Caldalkalibacillus thermarum: one gene and its partner. The protein of the gene in region 1 interacts with the protein of each later gene in a pairwise test. Links are inferred from orthologs where the notes say so. Each region holds a gene or a part of one and is shown on either strand. Other genes may lie near its edges. The genes, in order: recA and IEW48_RS08955.

Region 1 (9,269 bases):
ATTTAGTGTGATGTTTGATATCACTTCTAAATACTATTCGCGATGGCCGGTAATAATTCCTGCTTTTGGACTTAAAAATTCTAAATTTTTTTCCTTTTGGTTGTTGCTATTGATCAGAATTGAAGGGATGGTCATCATCAATCCGGATCCGCACAATATCAAGCCCTCTTCCCGTTTCACTGTCGATGGTAATCAATACGGCATTCAATTGGACAGGACCTTGTTTTAAAACCTCGAAGCGGGCGGGTAATGCGGTCAAAAACCGGTATAAAACCGCTTCTTTTTTCATGCCCAGAATACCATTGCGGGGACCTGTCATGCCTACATCTGTTATGTAAGCGGTTTGCTTAGGCAACAGGCGCTCATCGGCTGTCTGGACATGGGTATGGGTGCCTACCACTGCGGACACTCTTCCGTCCAAGTACCATCCCATCGCTTCCTTTTCACTTGTGGCCTCAGCATGAAAATCTACGAAAATAATGGGTGTTTCTTTTTTAACCAGATCAATTAATTCATCAGCTTTTCGGAACGGACAATCAATGGCTGGTAAAAAAGTGCGTCCTTGAAGATTGATCACCGCTATTTTGTGCTGGTTTACATTTAGAATTGTATATCCTCTTCCCGGAGCTCCCTCCGGAAAGTTTGCGGGGCGAATCACATTGGTGGCTTGCTCCAAGAAGTCTCCTGTATCTTTTTGATCCCAAGTATGATTACCCAGTGTAATGACCTGGGCCCCAACTTCAAATAATTGCTTGGCAATTTTTTCTGTAATCCCCTTTCCGCCCGCTGCATTCTCACCGTTAACAATTGTAACGGTTGGCTGGTATTTAGCTTTAAGCTTTGGCAAGTACTTATTAACCATGTCCCTGCCGGGCGAACCAACAATATCGCCAATAAACAAAACCTTCATGGATTCCCTCCTTTATTACTTTAATTTTATTATATTTTAGCAGTCGAGTCGAAAAAAATATTTTAGCAGTCGAAAAAATAAAGTGGCACTTAGGCCACTTTATTTTTTTACCCTCTGCTTTATTTTGCATATTCCACCGCTCGCGTTTCACGGATGACAGTGACCTTGATATGGCCGGGATAATCCAGTTCAGCCTCAATTTTTTTACTGATTTCCCGGGCCAGCTGATAAGCTTCAAGGTCGTCAACCATATCTGGTTTAACCAATATCCGTACTTCACGGCCAGCTTGAATCGCGTAAGATTTCTCTACACCCTCAAATGATTCAGTAATTTCCTCTAATTTTTCCAGACGTTTAAGGTATGTTTCCAGTGTTTCACGCCGTGCTCCTGGCCGTGCAGCAGAAAGGGCGTCAGCAGCCCCAACTAAGGCGGCAATGACCGAAGCGGGCTCCACATCTCCGTGGTGGGAAGCAATCCCGTCAATCACCACTTCAGGTTCATTGTACTTTTTGGCCAATTCAATACCAATCTCCACATGACTGCCTTCCACTTCATGGTCGATGGCTTTACCAATATCATGCAACAAGCCAGCCCGCTTAGCCAGGTTCACATCTTCCCCTAACTCAGCAGCCATCAGGCCCGTTAAGAAGGCCACTTCCATGGAGTGTTTAAGCACATTTTGGCCATAGCTTGTTCTAAAGTGCAAACGTCCCAGGATTTTAATAAGGTCAGGATGAAGACCATGAACACCCGTTTCAAAGGTGGCTTGTTCGCCGTAGTTACGGATACGTTCATCCACCTCACGGCGTGCTTTTTCCACCATCTCTTCTATTCGTGCCGGATGGATGCGTCCATCAGCAACCAATTTCTCCAGTGCCGTTTTGGCAATCTCTCGACGAATCGGATCAAAGCCTGACAAAATAACCGCTTCAGGCGTATCATCAATAATCAGATCAATACCCGTCAATGTTTCCAACGTCCGGATGTTACGTCCCTCACGGCCGATAATCCGGCCCTTCATTTCATCGTTAGGCAGATTGACAACCGATACCGTTGTCTCTGCCACATGATCGGCAGCACAACGCTGTATGGCTAATGATAAAATTTTCCTGGCTTTTTTCTCTGCCTCCTCTTTTGCTTGTGTTTCAATCTCTTTCGCTAACATGGCGGCTTCATGCCGGACTTCTTTCTCCACATTGGAGAGAATAATCTGTTTGGCTTCCTCATGACTCAAATTAGCGATGCGTTCCAGCTCTGCCTGCTGTTCTTTATATAATGCTTCTACTTTGCTTTCCATCTCTTCAACTTGCCGTTGCCTTTGGCTGAGGGATTCTTCTTTTTGCTCCAGAGCATTTAATTTGCGGTCCAGCGCTTCTTCTTTGTGGATGATCCGGCGCTCTTGTTGTTGAATTTCTTGTCGGCGCAGTTTAAACTCTTCCTCCGCTTCCGAGCGAATCTTAAACGCTTCATCTTTCGCTTCCAAGATTGTTTCTTTCTTTAACCTTTCGGCTTCCTTTTTAGCGTCATCTATGATTTGCTCAGCAGCTGATTCGGCACTTTTAATTTTTGCCTCAGCAATCGATTTGCGAATCAAGTACCCAGCACCTACACCGACAGCAACTGAGACCAGCAAAATGGAGATGCCTGGGAGCAAGGAAATCGTTATCGTCATCATTTCACCTCCTCTTGCACTCATTGCTGGCTCGGTGACTCCCTCTCATACGGTTACGTCCATCCATGCACCATGTTTTTGGCAAAAAAAAGAAAAAAGCTCTCTGTCAACTATGTTTGTCTGGCTGTGCACACAATAAATGTGCATTATAATTGTATATTTGTCCCAACATCATGTCAAGTTGATGGGTCCGGCTAACAATCTTCCTGTTCCTCATCTACAAGGTGTTTACAGACCCTTTCAATCACATGTGACGGATATCCCCTCCGGCTAAGGTAAGTGAATAGTTTGTATTTCCGTAATTTTGGATCTGAACTGTCATACTTTTTCGCCCGTTTTTTGGCCAGAGTAAAACAGGCCTCATACTCAGCTTCCTGATCCATCTGCTCTAATGCCCGCTGGATAACAGACTCTTCAATTCCTTTTTCTTTCAATTCCTGACGGAGAAGATAGCGCCCTTTATGTTTGGTTTTCACCCGTTCCTCTATCCATTGCCAAGCAAAGGCTTCATCATCCAGGTAACCTTCATTGATCCACTTTTGTACTACTTCTTCTATCAGCTCCTGGTCAAACCCTTTCTGCTGGAGATAACTTCTCATTTCGAACGTTGTACGGGGACGATAGCTGAGCAAGCGCAAACCAGCATGTTCAATCTTTTTTTTCTCTTCCTCCCTTAGAATCTCCTGTAAGTCGGCCTGATTGACTTGCTTGCCTTTGAGCAGCCGTTTATCCACCAGAACGTCTTCATGAACCGAAAAAGCATATTCATCATTAAGATAAACATCATAGCGGTGAGCATCACGGCCATGCTGTTTAATTTTCGTTATTTTCCTGCTCATCACGATCACCTTTTTTCTTGTGGTGATTAAACAAAGAGAAGGGGGAGATTCCCCCTTCCAAACGTCATGAGTCTAAGTCAAGGGTCAATTCTTCCTTTACCTCTTGATTTTGGTTCTCAGGATAGGTGACAGCTTCCAGTCCAAAGTGTTGCCTGATTTTATTTTCGATTTCCAAACACAGGTCCGGATGTTCCACTAAGTATTGCTTGGCATTCTCGCGGCCCTGTCCTAATCGTTGATCATTATAAGAATACCAGGCCCCGCTTTTCTGAATAATATCCAGATCTGAAGCCATGTCCAGCACGCTGCCTTCACGGGAAATGCCCTCACCGTACATAATATCCACATCGCATGACTTGAAAGGCGGGGCCACTTTGTTTTTGACCACTTTGATTTTGGTCTTGTTACCGATCAGATCGTTCCCTTGTTTAATCGTCTCTGCTCTGCGCACGTCAAGGCGAATGCTGGCATAGAACTTTAAGGCACGCCCACCGGGAGTGGTTTCCGGGTTGCCAAACATCACGCCAACTTTTTCACGAATCTGGTTAATGAAGATGGCAATCGTTTTTGATTTGCTGATGGCTCCGGAAAGTTTGCGCAGAGCTTGGGACATAAGCCGGGCTTGCAAACCCACATGGGAATCTCCCATTTCCCCTTCGATCTCAGCTTTGGGAACCAGTGCTGCCACTGAGTCGATGACAATAATGTCAATAGCACCGCTGCGCACGAGAGCTTCAGCAATTTCCAAAGCTTGTTCCCCTGTATCAGGCTGAGACAGGAGCAACTCATCAATGTTAACCCCTAGGTTTTTGGCATATTGGGGGTCAAGGGCATGTTCAGCATCAATAAATGCAGCTTGTCCTCCCATTTTTTGGGCTTCGGCAATGGCATGCAAAGCCACCGTTGTCTTACCTGACGACTCAGGCCCATATATTTCTACAATCCGCCCCCGCGGATAGCCGCCTACACCTAAAGCAATATCCAAAGCAAGTGACCCGCTGGAAATAGTGGAGACTTGATTGTTAACGGCCGCCTCCCCCAATTTCATAATCGATCCTTTTCCAAACTGTTTCTCAATTTGACGCAAAGCCATGTCTAAGGCTGCCCGACGATCAGACATCATTCATCCAACTCTCCCTTGTCTTTAAATTTAAAATCCGTATGATTTCAACAGAGCTATGTATACCGAATATTCTCTTTAACAATTATCATACCCTCTTTTTGTCCATTTGCCAATAGCAAAATCGAACATTTATTCCCTCTTGAGACCATCTCAACCAGATTGGTTCCCTACCAGTTCTTTAACGGTTCTGATCAGGTAAAACAAAGCTAATTTAGCTGCCCGCGTTTGAACGGTGTGACGCAAGCCTCCCACATTCACTTTATAAACCCTTGTCTTATGTTCACCGGCCACACCGATAAACACCAGCCCCACCGGTTTTCCTTCCTGTTGCTCAGGGCCAGCTACGCCAGTAACTGACACTCCCAAGTCAGTTTTAAATTTTTTGCGCACCTCTTCAGCCAAAATTCGTGCCGTTCTTTCACTAATCGCGCCATCTTGGCCCAAAACTTCAGGAGGAACACCCAGCTCGCCCATTTTCACATCATTGGCATAGCAAACGATGCCCCCGGGAAACACCTGACTGGCTCCGCTTACCCGGGTGATAGAATGGCATACCAGTCCCCCGGTACAACTTTCCGCGGCAGCCACAGTAAGGTTGTTGTGATGCAACTGGCGGACAAGCACTTCTTCCAGTGTCTCCTCATCCCAGCCATACTGGTACTTCCCCACCCGCGCCTGGATTTCACGGATCAGACTGGCCATCTTCTGCTCCGCATCGGCTTTGCTTTTGGCGAAACTGGTGAGCCTTAAGGTTACTTCCCCTTCTTTGGCTAGCGGGGCAATGGTGGGATTGGTCTGGTTATTAATAAGATCTAAAAGCCGACTTTCGAGTGCTGACTCACCAATTCCGCAAAATCGCATCACTTTAGAGTGAACCACGTGTTGGTCAGGCGAAAGCTCTACAAGGTATGGACGGGCATATTTAAAGTACATCGGCTTCAGTTCGCCCGGCGGACCTGGGAACAGCAAATAATGAACCCCCTCATGTTTAACGGCCATTCCTGGGGCCAACCCGGTCTCATTGGGAAAGACACGGGCCCCATCAATAATCAGGGCCTGGCGCTTGTTATTCTCAGTCATCGGCACCTGTCTGGCTTCAAAAAAACGTTGAATCCTCTTCAGGGCTTGTGGCTCAAGCTTTAAGGAGCGTCCCACATGACGGGCCACCACCTCTTTGGTTAAATCATCCTTGGTCGGTCCCAGCCCCCCGGTTAAAAGCACCAGATCAGAGCGGGAATGGGCAATAGCCAGCTGTGCAGCCAAACGGTCGGGGTTGTCACCTACAACAGAATGAAAGTAAACAGAAATGCCCAGGGCATTTAGTTGTTCAGACAAAAACTGGGCGTTAGTATTGACGATTTGTCCCAACAGCAGCTCCGTACCAACCGCAATAATCTCCGCCTTCACACTTCCACTCCTCACATCTTAGTGGTTGACCCTCATTAAGTGTAAAAAAGACAAGGTGCCTGCCTCAACCTTGTCCGTGACTTTCATATCGACCTTTTAAATTGGATCACTTTTCGATTTTTAACAAAGTAATCAACTCCTGACCAAATCGTGACGATGACAGCCACCCACATGGCAAACGGCGCAAAGGGAATGCCAACGAGACTAAACGGAAAATTATTCAGCATAACAGCCACGATGGCAACAATTTGAGTCAGTGTTTTTAACTTGGCCAACGGGCTGGCTTCAATCACATGGCCCTCTGCTACCGCCACCAGCCGCAATCCTGTAACAGCAAACTCACGGCTGATAATCACGATGGCCATCCACCCTTCAATACTGCCTCGGTCCACCAAGGAAATTAAGGCTGCCGTAATCAATAATTTATCGGCTAAAGGATCTAAAAACTTGCCAAAATTAGTCACCATTTTCTTTTTGCGGGCAATATACCCGTCCAGGCCATCGGTACTGGCTGCAATAATAAAGACAACAGTGGCGATGATTTCAGAATATGTAATGGACACACCGGCAAAGGTGACCGAACCAAGGTCAAAGTGAATGAGCAAGAACAGCATGACGACTGGAACCAGAAAAACCCTGGCCAATGTAATTTTATTCGCTAGATTCATGCAGTTTTCCTCCAAGTCATCAAGGGCGGTGATGTAGGAAACGTCACTTGGTCACAGGACTTCAAGATACTGATATCAGTATAATATATGGGATATAGCATGTCAAAATACGGCAACATGTTTTAAAGAAAAAAAGAGCCATATTGGGGTTAGCAACATGGCTAAATAGTTTTACTCCGCCGGATTAAAGTTAATCACAATATGATGAACCTGGGACAGACCGGAGAGATCAACAGGCTGGTCATTAATATATAATTGTGCCCCAGGGGTATTGCCAAAGTGGAATCTTACTTGTTCGTAACTGGAAAGATCCCACTCCTTACTTGACCCTTGTGTCAGTAATAACTGATCTATTTCCTGACCAGCTGCTTCATCGTTTAAGCTATACCAAACATCCCCGTTTGCTGCCTCCAAGCGGACCACCATCTCTGTGGCATTCTCATATGTATAGTAAGTCCGGTTACCTTCTGTTTCCCCCCTTGTTAATACAGGCTCAAGGAACGCATTTTCTGCTTGTTGGACGGGCTCATTTTCAGACTGGTTTTCTTTACCGTTTTGTCCATTGGTTTCGGTTGCTCCTCCATTTTGTTCCTCTTCGCTCACCACTTCCCCGTCACTATCCACTCCGGGAGCATCATCCAGTGGTGCGCCTGCTTCAGGATTGATAAAGTTCACAGCAGAGATGTAGATCACAAACCCAATTAACAGTAAAAAGGCATAAAAAAGGAGATTGGAAACCCACTTTCCTCCTGCGGTTGAAGATGGCCTTCGGGTTCTGCGGCTCTTACGCTGGGGCGTCTGGACCAATTCTGTCGGAGTTTGGGGCACACGCGGAAGTTCATGGGAAAATTGCTCCAGCACCTGCTCAGGATTAAGCCCCAGTGCTTCGGCATAACTTTTGATGAACGCTCGGGCATAAAAAGCTCCGGGCAAAGCGTTGTACTCTCCTTTTTCAATGGCCTCCAGGTACCGCTTGCGAATCTTTGTCACTTCCTGGATTTCCTCCAGGGTCATCTTCTTCTCTTTCCGTGTCTCTTTCAGGTAGCGACCCAGTTCTGACAAAAGAGTCACCTCCAATCACTGTTAAAATTTGAAATCTGGGGGTCAATATCATAGGGCATCTCTTCGTTTTCATAGTTGCGCAACTCAATAATGAAGTCAAAATCCTCCAAACTGTATTCGGTGTAACGCACAAAAATATCGGGGTGTTCCACCACCTTAGTTGCATCCAGCCGCAAAACTTCCCTGAGCAGCGTCTGATGTTGTTCAGGCGCCCGTGTAGTGGAAACAATGCCATCAATAATAAAAACATGATCAGGTGAGAGCTCATCATCAGCCATTTGACTGCGAATGGTTTGTTTTAACAAGGTGGACGAAACAAAGGACCACCGTTTGTTGGCACAAACACTGGAGGCGACAATAGATTCCGTTTTGCCTACTCTCGGTCTTCCTCTGATCCCGATGAGTTGATGACCCTCTTTTTTGAAAATTTCAGCCAGGAAATCAACCAAGAGCCCTATCTCGTCACGGACAAAACGAAACGTTTTTTTATCATCGGCATCACGAGAGATGTAACGGCCGTGGCGAACGGCCAAACGGTCACGTAAGTGGGGATGGCGTAGTTTCGTAATGGAGATGTTATTGACCCTTTCTAACAGACTTCTTAACAACTCAATACGCTCGTCATCATCACTTTCCAAAATCATCCCCCGCCGGTTTAAGTCTACACCGTTAATGGTAATGATATTAATCTTTAGCATGCCTAACAGGGAGGAAATATCACCAAGCAACCCGGGGCGGTTTTCATGAATCAGATACTCCAAATACCATTCTTTTTTCTCTGGTTTCTCATCAGCCACACTGATCAACCCTTCCAGCATTTTCAATGTACTACTAATGTACTATCGACACTATTCTACACAATGAGAAGAGTTCCTGCTACTTTAGTTGAAAAATTTTTGGATAAAATGACAAACAGATAAACGCCCTTTCTGGCGAAAGAGCGTTTATGCTGAGTCTCAACTTGGTTTCTTGCAGTTAGTGCGTCGTGCCTTCATTTTGGACAAGTTTGACCATCAATTGAGCAAGGACCTTTTGTTCTTCTTCACTGCTCGCATCCCACAATGCTTTGAGCAAACGTTCCTCAGCGTTCTTAGGCTCCACTTCAGCAGACAAATAGTCCCCGATGCGGTAAGCCATTTCATTGATAACTTCCTGGGTCATCCCACCTTGCTGCGCCGCTTCCAAGCGGTCACCCAAAAAGTCTTTCCATTGCTCAAAATTATCTAAAATAGACATGTTTTACCTCCTCGCCATCAACATGGTAATGAGTGGGGATTCATCTTTTAATATGGTTATATGGAAGGGGAATTATTCATCAAATCAGGTAAGCCACCCTCCGTTCACCCGTAAAATATCCCCGGTGATATAACTGCTTTCATCCTGAATCAAAAAGTGGATGGCGTGGGCCACCTCATCAGGAAAACCCAATCGTCCGGCTGGTATTTCCTCGGTGAGTGCTTGTTTTTCCTCTGGTGTATACCCTTTCAGCATGGGGGTGTCAATGGCGCCAGGGGAGACAGCATTCACCGTAATGCCAGATGGAGCCACCTCCTTGGCCAAAGCTTTGGTCAAAGCATTCAAACCACC
Region 2 (8,852 bases), on another replicon or contig:
GATCCCCTACCTGCGCAGTGTGGAAAGCCCTTGGGACAAGGAATCCCCCCGCTTTGAGCAACAGATGCGCTTCAGTCTGGACGAGTTTCAGCAAAAACTGGGGGTTCAGCTGTCTCTGCCCGCCTCCAGCGGCCAGCCCTTTGCCGAAATAGTGTCCCGCACCGAAGGGCAGCGGGTCAAAGAAGTACAGGTGGGTGACCGCACCTTTACAGGCAGAGAGATCCGGGAGCTGTTGGGGTTGCCTTCCTCCGATTTTCAGTGGACCATAGCAGGCAACGAAGTGGTGATTACCACCGCTGGTTACGGCCACGGGGTAGGCCTGAGCCAGTACGGCGCCAACGGCATGGCCAAAGAAGGCTATACAGCCGATGACATTGTCCGGTATTATTATCAGGATGTAGCCATTGAAGATTACCGCCAGTGGATTGTGAAAAAATAAATATAACCATAAGCCGGGGGAATAATAAAAAAATTTTGCCTCAGCAACGTATAAAGCGGTTAAAAATGGCAATAATGGTTGCTGAGGTGATGAACAATGAAAGAAGACCAAAACAAACTGTCTTCTCAACGTGAAGAAGAGACTCCCATTCCTTCTTCACTCTGGAAAAAACTAATCAAAAAGAAATGGTTTTTTCCGGCCGTCTACTTAGCGGCAGCAGCCCTCATCCTTGCGCTTATCACCTGGTATCAGAACAACAACTTAGATTACGCCCTTGACTCAGATGAACTGTATGAATCCATCGGCTATGAAAGTGAAGGGGAGACGCAAGAGGGCCTGACCGATGAAGAAGGTTACCTTGATCCTGATGCACTGCCTGTCACTGGTCCGTCAGAAGAAATGATCTGGCCTGTGGCCGTTGGTGACGACATCCAGGTCGTCCTGGGCTTCTTTGACGATGAGGCCAGTGAAGAGGAGCAACTGAACGCCATGGTGCAGTATGAGCGTTCTTTCCACCCCAACCAGGGCCTCGATTTCGCCCACAAAGGCGGGGAAACCTTTGATGTGGTAGCCGCTCTGTCCGGCACCGTGACAAAAGCCGATAAAGATCCTCTGGTCGGCTACTTTGTGGAACTGGAGCATGAGAACGGGCTGGTTACCGTTTATCAAGGGTTGGAGGACGTACAAGTGGCTGAAGGTGACCAGGTGAAGCAGGGTGAGCTCTTAGGACGCGCCGGGCGCAGCATCTTCAAGCAAGACTTAGGTGTACACGTCCACTTCCAGGTTAAAGAAAACGGGGTTCCGGTTAATCCCTACAACTTCTTGTCTGATATGACCGACACGGAAGAGACGGAGAAGGAAGAAACGCCTCAAGCGGAAGATGCCGCCCGCGAACAAGATGATGAACAAGATGATGCTGCCTCTCGGCAAACCGATGCCCAAGACGGAGAATAACAGCGGCACGACAAACAGCTTCAAACCGTAATTCCCCCCTTTTACCATATAAAGCCTGAAAAAGCATCCCTTTGCATTGGGACAAGCTTTTTCAGGCCTTTTAATTTTAAGAGAAAATCATGTTTTTGGCTTGTCAGGCTTGGATTTAAAGCATATCTGACTTTTTTGGCAAATATAATGTATCAGATTAAACGTACAGGAGGCGAGGGGAGTGCAGGATTACATCAAGGAGCGAACCTTAAAAATCGGTCTGCACATCGTGGAAACCAGGGACACGGTTCGCCAAATTGCCAAAGCATTTGGTGTATCCAAAAGCACAGTGCACAAAGATCTGACCGAACGGCTGCCCGAAATCAATCCCGAACTGGCTAACGAGGTGAAAAAGATACTGGAATATCACAAATCCGTGCGCCATTTACGGGGAGGGGAAGCAACCAAAATCAAGTATAAGCGTGAGAAAAAGCAGCAGACTAAAGGACAAACGGCTGTCGTCAACGCCCAGGAAAACGAAAAAGCACGTTCGTACACAAATTAAAAAATTCGACGCAAAATGGCAAATTTTTAACGTCAGAAAAAAGGAATTCCCTGAACGGATTGCGAAATATATATTCATACATATTTAAGCCAAGATATGACAACGGGAGAACCAAGGTTAGTGGATATACAGGGAGGGCAATAAAGATGTTCAGTCGAGACATTGGCATCGATCTGGGAACGGCCAACGTGTTGATTCATATTAAGGGCAAAGGGATTGTGCTGAATGAACCCAGTGTTGTGGCTGTTGACAAAAACACAGGGAAAGTGCTGGCTGTTGGGGAAGGAGCCCGACGGATGGTCGGACGGACACCAGGAAATATAGTAGCCATTCGCCCCTTGAAAGACGGCGTCATCGCTGATTTTGACATAACGGAAGACATGCTGAAACATTTCTTGCAAAAAATCGGGGTCAGGGGCTTTTTCAGCTCTCCGCGCATATTGATCTGTTGTCCAACCAACATTACCTCCGTGGAACAAAAAGCGATTCGTGAAGCAGCCGAAAAAAGCGGCGCCAAACGCGTCTTTTTAGAAGAGGAACCGAAAGTGGCAGCCATTGGTGCGGGCATGGACATTTTCCAACCTAGTGGAAATATGGTTGTCGATATTGGCGGTGGTACAACGGATATTGCCGTGCTCTCCATGGGAGACATTGTCACCGCCTCTTCTATCAAGGTGGCAGGGGACAAGTTCGATCAAGCCATACAGCACTTTATTAAACGGAAGTACAAGCTGTTGGTCGGGGAGCGCACCGCAGAAGACGTGAAGCATAAGATCGCTACTGTATTTCCTGATGCCCGTCAGGAAGAGATGGACATCCGCGGGCGGGATCTGGTCTCCGGTTTGCCCAAAACGGTGACGGTGACATCGGGTGAGATTTATGAGGCCTTAAATGAACCGGTCGAGCAGGTCATTACGGCGGCCAGAGGCGTACTGGAGCGGACGCCGCCGGAATTGGCGGCCGATATTATTGACAGAGGCATCATGCTCACCGGCGGGGGCGCCTTGCTGTACGGCATGGACATGCTGTTGGCTGACGTCCTGCAAGTGCCTGTGCTGGTGGCAGACGACCCGATGACCTGCGTCGCCAAGGGGACAGGCCTCATGTTAGAAAACTTAGACCGCATCCCCAAAAAAGCACTGGTTTAAGCTCTAAGCCATGAGACTGAAAGGGAGAGGAGAGCATGTTTAAAGGAATCTACAGCGCTGCATCTGGCATGATTGCCGCTGAACGGGTGCAGGAGATATTGAGCCACAACTTGGCTAATGCCCAGACACCCGGCTTTAAACAGGACCGGGCAGCGGTACGTTCGTTTCCAGAAATGCTGCTTCAGCGCTTGGAGGCTTCCCCTTCGTCCCGGGCCGGCCGCAGTCAGCCGGGAAGGGGAGGGCGTCTGGAAACACCCATTGGCACGTTACATACCGGGGTGTACATGCAGGAAAGCATCCCCCGCTTTGGACAGGGGCCGCTCCAGGAAACAGGGCGGGCTCTGGATGTGGCTATTGTGGACCAATACTTGCCCCCCAATCCTGAGACGGGACGCCGGGGACACCTTTTCTTCGCTGTACAAGCGGGAGACGGTGAGATCCGCTATACCCGCAACGGTCAATTTGTACTGGACCAGGACGGTTATCTGGTCACACCCGAAGGTTATTATGTGCTGGATGAGACGCTCAATCCCATCTATGCCGGCCATGACCGGCTGGTGATCTCAGAAGACGGGCGGGTGCTCCTTGATCCCCAGGCCGCTGGTGGTGCCCCGGCGGATGTGAATCCTGAGCCCCGGTTGTGGCTGGGGTACACGGAACACCCTGAACGCTTGATCCGGGAGAGGCATGGCCTGTGGCGCTGGCCGGGAGGAGAAGGAGAGGAACCCTTTGCCGAACCGCAATTGGCCGCCAATGTTCCCTTTTTAACTGACCCGGCCAATCCAGGAGGGATCCCGTTTGCCCTTAAACAGGGCTTCCTTGAGCAGTCCAACGTGGATGTGACCCAGACCATGACCCAGATGTTGATGCACTACCGCCTGTATGAAGCCAATCAAAAGGTGTTGCAAACGTATGACCGTAACATGGAGCTGGCGGCCAACCAGATTGGCAAGTTGTATTAATGACTGAAGGAGAGGGGGGAATCCTGTCATGAACCGCGTCATGCTGACCTCAGCAGCCACTTTGCGCCAATTACAGCTTAAAGTGGATACCCATGCCCACAATCTGGCCAATCTCAATACAGCCGGTTTTAAACGGAGAGAAGCGGCTTTTCAGGATCTGTTAACCCGCCAGCTCCACAACCAGCCCCATCTCCGGCAGGAAGCGGGCCGCCTGACGCCTTACGGGGTGCGTCTCGGACATGGGGGCCGCGTCAGCCAAACCCTCTTGCGCACCGAGCAAGGCGGCATGATCATCACAAACCGTCCGCTCGATTTTATGATTGAAGGTCCCCACGCCTGGTTCTGCCTGGCATCGATCAACAATGCTGAAGCGGGTGGCGGACAACAGGAAGTGGTCTATACCCGGGACGGACGTTTCCACCTGGCCCCCCATCCTGATCTGGCTGGCTTTGTGCGGCTGGTGGCGGCTGACGGTTCGCCGCTTTTGGCAGCAGACGGCGGGCAGATTACATTTCCGGCCCATTATGATACAATAGAGCTCAGGGAAGATGGAACACTTGCGGCCTATCAGGCCCAAACACCCGAGAACCGTGTGGAATATGTCCTGGGCTTGGCCTATATCGAGCGGCCTGATCAGCTCGTAGCCATGGGTGAGAACCGTTTCCGCTGGCCTGGGGAGGAAGCAGAGATTGAAGTGCTGAACCTGGCCCAACAGGATCCGGCGGAGCGCACCATCCGTTTGCGCCAGGGGGCACTGGAAACCTCAAACGTAGACCTGACCCAGGAGATGACCCAGGTGATGGCTGCCCAGCGCCTGATGCAACTTAAGGCCCGTTCCATCTCCATTGCCGATGAGATGCTGGGCTTGGCCAATTCGATTCGTGCATAAGCCCTTGATGAAGGGGAAATTCTAAATGGGGACTCAGCAGGAAGAGCGACAACAGCTAGAGAAGGAGAAAAAACAAGGAAAGGAAAAAAAGAAAAAGATCATGCTGGTGCGCAAGCGTCCGCTCCGGCAGCGTATCTTACTGTTTATGGCCAAGTGGCTGTTTATTTTCTTCTGCTTTTTTGCCACGCTTGTGGCCGGGCTGATCGTTGGCTTTGGGGTGCTCGGCAAGGAAGACTTGCGGCTGGTGATAAACATCGAGACCTGGAAACATATCTACAATCTTGTCTTTAAGGATTAAAACGACCGAGGTAGAACATATACATCACTTAACTGAAGGAACTTCGGTAGCACGGCCGAAGTTTTTCTGCTATGGCGCAGAGAGAGGAAGGACGCTATGAATGTACCCAATCTGATTACGGTTACCCGTTTTTTTTTCATACCGCTGTTTTGGATCGCTTTTTTCTCAGGTGTGGATTATGCCAATCTGCTGGCCTTTGCCGTACTGATTCTGGCCGGTGTGAGCGATATGCTGGACGGCTATCTGGCCCGCAGGACACAGCAGGTCACCGAGACGGGCAAACTGCTAGACCCGTTGGCGGATAAGCTGATGATGATTACCGTGATTCTGGCCTTTGTCATTGACGGACGCATCTCCTGGTTGGCGGCCGGTGTCTTTTTCAGCCGGGATCTGGGCATGATCTTAGTTTCCATGTTTGTTCATTTTCGGGGCAAAAGAAAAGTGCCGGCGGCCAACTGGCTGGGCAAGGCCACCACGGTCCTGTATTATATAGTCTTTTTGATGATTATGTTCCAGCTGCCTTACTACCGGGAAGGCTTGTGGGCGGCCATTGGGTTTTCCATCATTACCAGCTTGAATTACCTGTACACCTATCTGCGCATGGAGCCCAACGTGAAAAGAGCCCCCCAGTAACCAGCTGTTAGCTGGGAGACTCCTTTATGTGAACCCCAACTTCCCATGGAAAGCGGGGACATTTCATAGTCTGCACGCCTGATGAGGCTTTATACCTTAGGTTGGTCACCTGATTTTGGCCCAGGCTCAAATTTTATCCTGGTTCAGAGAGGAGACATGGACATGCTGGATATTGAACAGATTAAAGAGATCATCCCCCACCGTTATCCCTTTTTGCTGGTGGACCGTATCCTGGAGGTGGAAGAAGGAAAGCGGGCGGTCGGTCTTAAAAATGTGACGGCCAATGAACACTTTTTCAGCGGCCACTTTCCCGATTACCCCGTCATGCCCGGGGTGCTGATTGTGGAAGCGCTGGCCCAGGTGGGTGCCGTGGCCATCCTGAAAAAAGAAGAGAACCGGGGCCGGATTGCCTTCTTTGCCGGGATTGACAACTTCCGCTTCAAAGGGCAGGTGAAGCCGGGCGATACCTTGCACCTGGAAGTGGAGCTGACCCGGGTGCGGGGCTCTATCGGCAAAGGGCATGGCGTGGCCAAAGTAAACGACCAGATTGTGGCTGAGGGTGACCTGATGTTTGCCCTGGGAGAGAAGCAGAATTAACCGCGTTTTAAGACAATTTTTACCAGGTCTTTAAATAAATTTAATTGTTGTGGCCGCCGCCGGGCGGTTTTTATGTGCATCACGTCTGGTTTGCAATTCTCCATAAAACACTGGATACAGGGACATCCTAATCCATAGGACAAGCTTAAGAACGGATGATGACCATGACCCTTGTTCGCCTGGGCTATGTGGCCATGAGTGTCCACCTTGTCAATGCCTCGCCTTCCCATGATGAACTGAGTGATTGGCAGTGGATTCCGGCCATTCGGCCCCAGTTGGCCCAGTTAGGCCAGTTTGCAGCCGAAAAGCGCTAAACAATTTCGCCATCATGCCGATTATATTGATGTGGACATGTTTATGGACTTCTTGCAGGCCATTAAGGCAATTTGGGAAAAAAAGACTAGAAAATGCAGAGGAAGTTGTTTACAATGGACATGAGTCTTATAAAGGGAAACTGATCTAATGCTATGATTCTTCAAGAAATGAGAGATGGAGGCGTACTATGGAGAACCGGGAAGTGCAAGAGCTGGATTTAAGGGAATTGTTTGCTATTTTGAGAAAAAGATTATCCTTGATTACCCTCATAACCGCGGTGGCTGTTTTGGTGAGCGGCATTGTCAGCTACTTTATCATCACGCCCCAATACGAGGCCAAAGCGGAGATTCTGGTTAACCAGAGCCGCCCAGGCAATGAAATTAATCAGGGGGATATCCGCACTAACATTGAACTGATGAATACCTATCAAGTGGTCATTAAAAGTCCGCGCATCCTGGAGCTGGTGATTGAACGTTACAACCTGGACAAAACCTATACAGAACTGGATGAGCAAATTAACGTCAGTGCCGTACGGGATTCTCAAGTGATGGCCATTACGGTGACGGACCCCAGCCTGGAGCAGGCTGTCTATATTGCCAATGCCGTGGCTGAAACGTTTCAGCGGGAAATTGTCAACTTGATGAATGTCGATAACGTGCACATTATGGCCGAAGCGAAAGTGTCCGACAACCCAACACCGGTTAAACCCAAGCCGGTGCTGAACATGGCCATTGCCGGTGTGGTGGGTTTAATGACAGCCGTTGGCTTGGCTTTCTTGCTGGAGTACCTGGATAATACCATTAAAACCGAGCAAGATGTGGAGCGCGTTCTGGGACTGCCTGTCTTGGGCACCATTGGCCAGATGGAGGAACCTGCTGCCCAAACAGCCCGGGTGCGGCACAGCCGGCAAGTAGGAGGAGAACAAGTTGAAGTCTAGACAATCTGCACATAAACGACGCTCACTGATTACCCTGCAGGATCCCAAGTCACCGATTTCGGAAGCTTTTCGCACCTTAAGAACCAATATCCAATTTGCCAGCGTGGATAAGGAACTGCGCACCCTGATGGTGACCAGTAGCGGACCGGGAGAAGGAAAGTCCATCGTTTCAGCTAACTTGGCTATTACCCTGGCCCAAGCGGGCAAAGCTGTTCTGCTGGTGGATGCAGATATGCGCAAACCAACGGTGAACCATACCTTCCGCTTTCTGAATAATGAAGGTTTGACCAATGTCATCTCCGGCACTGCCACACTGGAGGATGTGATCAAGACTGATACGGATGTGGAAGGGCTGGATGTCTTGACCTCAGGGCCTATTCCGCCCAACCCGGCAGAGCTGTTGGGCTCTAAGCGGATGAAAGCGCTTATTGAAGAAGCCCAAACGAAATATGATGTGGTGCTGTTTGATACACCGCCGGTGATAGCCGTAACAGATGCACAGATTTTGGCCAGCCAAGTGGATGGTGTCATTCTGGTTGTCAGCTCAGGAAAAACCAATCAGGAATTGGCTGTAAAGGCTAAGAGTTTACTAGAAACAGTGCAAGCCAACATCATAGGCTGTGTCTTAAATAACCGCAAACTTTCCGGCAACAGCTATTATTATTACTATTACGGTGAACGATAAGGTATGGGAGCATGTTGCTGCAGCATCGAATTTTAGAACTCGCTACCATACACACCTTACGCAGCGGGCTAAAATTTCTTTTTTGAATAACTATAGGTTATTATTCTCAACTTTCGCACCTTGAAAAACACGAGAATCCCTTGATTTAACTGGGGAATTTGGCCAAAAAACGCGAAAAACACCCAATCCTTTGGTAAAATGAAGTTGCTATCACTAACACTTACCAAGGAAAGGATGTTTTTCATGTCTATCGTACCAAATTCCTCGGCTTCTGACCAGCAACTTCTTTCAAGAGTGGATCGTTTTTTCAAAGAACAGCGGATTGGCTCTCTACTCAAAAAGTCCAATTTTGTGAAAGATTGCGGATGGACTTGCCTGGCGCTTTTCAAATTCCTTTTTCTCCTGGTGTTTAGCAAGAAAAATCTGTAGCAAGCCCTTCAAAAGAAAGACGCACTGGATC

Evidence for each region.
Region 2: the proteins of recA (region 1) and IEW48_RS08955 interact in binary tests that used the Bacillus subtilis proteins (3 or more experiments, as listed by UniProt). The link is inferred for Caldalkalibacillus thermarum from one-to-one orthologs.

What each region holds. Positions count from the first base shown.
Region 1 is NZ_BMKZ01000002.1:50,598-59,866, forward strand. Bases 2,515-5,474 are described here. They hold recA (recombinase RecA), read right to left. Parts: upstream 4,543-5,474; coding sequence 3,487-4,542; downstream 2,515-3,486. Other genes in these bases: rny (ribonuclease Y), read right to left, coding at 2,515-2,583; IEW48_RS01365 (RecX family transcriptional regulator), read right to left, coding at 2,778-3,422; IEW48_RS01375 (competence/damage-inducible protein A), read right to left, coding at 4,696-5,474. Outside these bases: IEW48_RS01355 (TIGR00282 family metallophosphoesterase), read right to left, coding at 107-910; more of rny, read right to left, coding at 1,030-2,514; more of IEW48_RS01375, read right to left, coding at 5,475-5,952; pgsA (CDP-diacylglycerol--glycerol-3-phosphate 3-phosphatidyltransferase), read right to left, coding at 6,036-6,620; IEW48_RS01385 (helix-turn-helix domain-containing protein), read right to left, coding at 6,792-7,682; IEW48_RS01390 (DUF3388 domain-containing protein), read right to left, coding at 7,688-8,500; IEW48_RS01395 (DUF3243 domain-containing protein), read right to left, coding at 8,658-8,918; ymfI (elongation factor P 5-aminopentanone reductase), read right to left, coding at 9,003-9,269. UniProt on the Bacillus subtilis protein: Multifunctional protein involved in homologous recombination, DNA repair and competence.
Region 2 is NZ_BMKZ01000019.1:103-8,954, reverse strand. What follows is about bases 5,893-8,832. They hold IEW48_RS08955 (YveK family protein), read left to right. Parts: upstream 5,893-6,957; coding sequence 6,958-7,707; downstream 7,708-8,832. Other genes in these bases: IEW48_RS08950 (CpsD/CapB family tyrosine-protein kinase), read left to right, coding at 7,697-8,392; IEW48_RS08960 (hypothetical protein), read left to right, coding at 6,620-6,769; fabZ (3-hydroxyacyl-ACP dehydratase FabZ), read left to right, coding at 6,021-6,455. In the rest of the region: spoIID (stage II sporulation protein D), read left to right, coding at 1-439; stage II sporulation protein SpoIIQ, read left to right, coding at 536-1,393; sporulation transcriptional regulator SpoIIID, read left to right, coding at 1,605-1,928; IEW48_RS08990 (rod shape-determining protein), read left to right, coding at 2,075-3,076; IEW48_RS08985 (flagellar hook-basal body protein), read left to right, coding at 3,112-4,038; IEW48_RS08980 (flagellar hook-basal body protein), read left to right, coding at 4,067-4,927; IEW48_RS08975 (DNA-directed RNA polymerase subunit beta), read left to right, coding at 4,953-5,225; pgsA (CDP-diacylglycerol--glycerol-3-phosphate 3-phosphatidyltransferase), read left to right, coding at 5,322-5,858. UniProt on the Bacillus subtilis protein: Required for YwqD kinase activity. May bring YwqD and its substrates into contact. Probably involved in the regulation of capsular polysaccharide biosynthesis.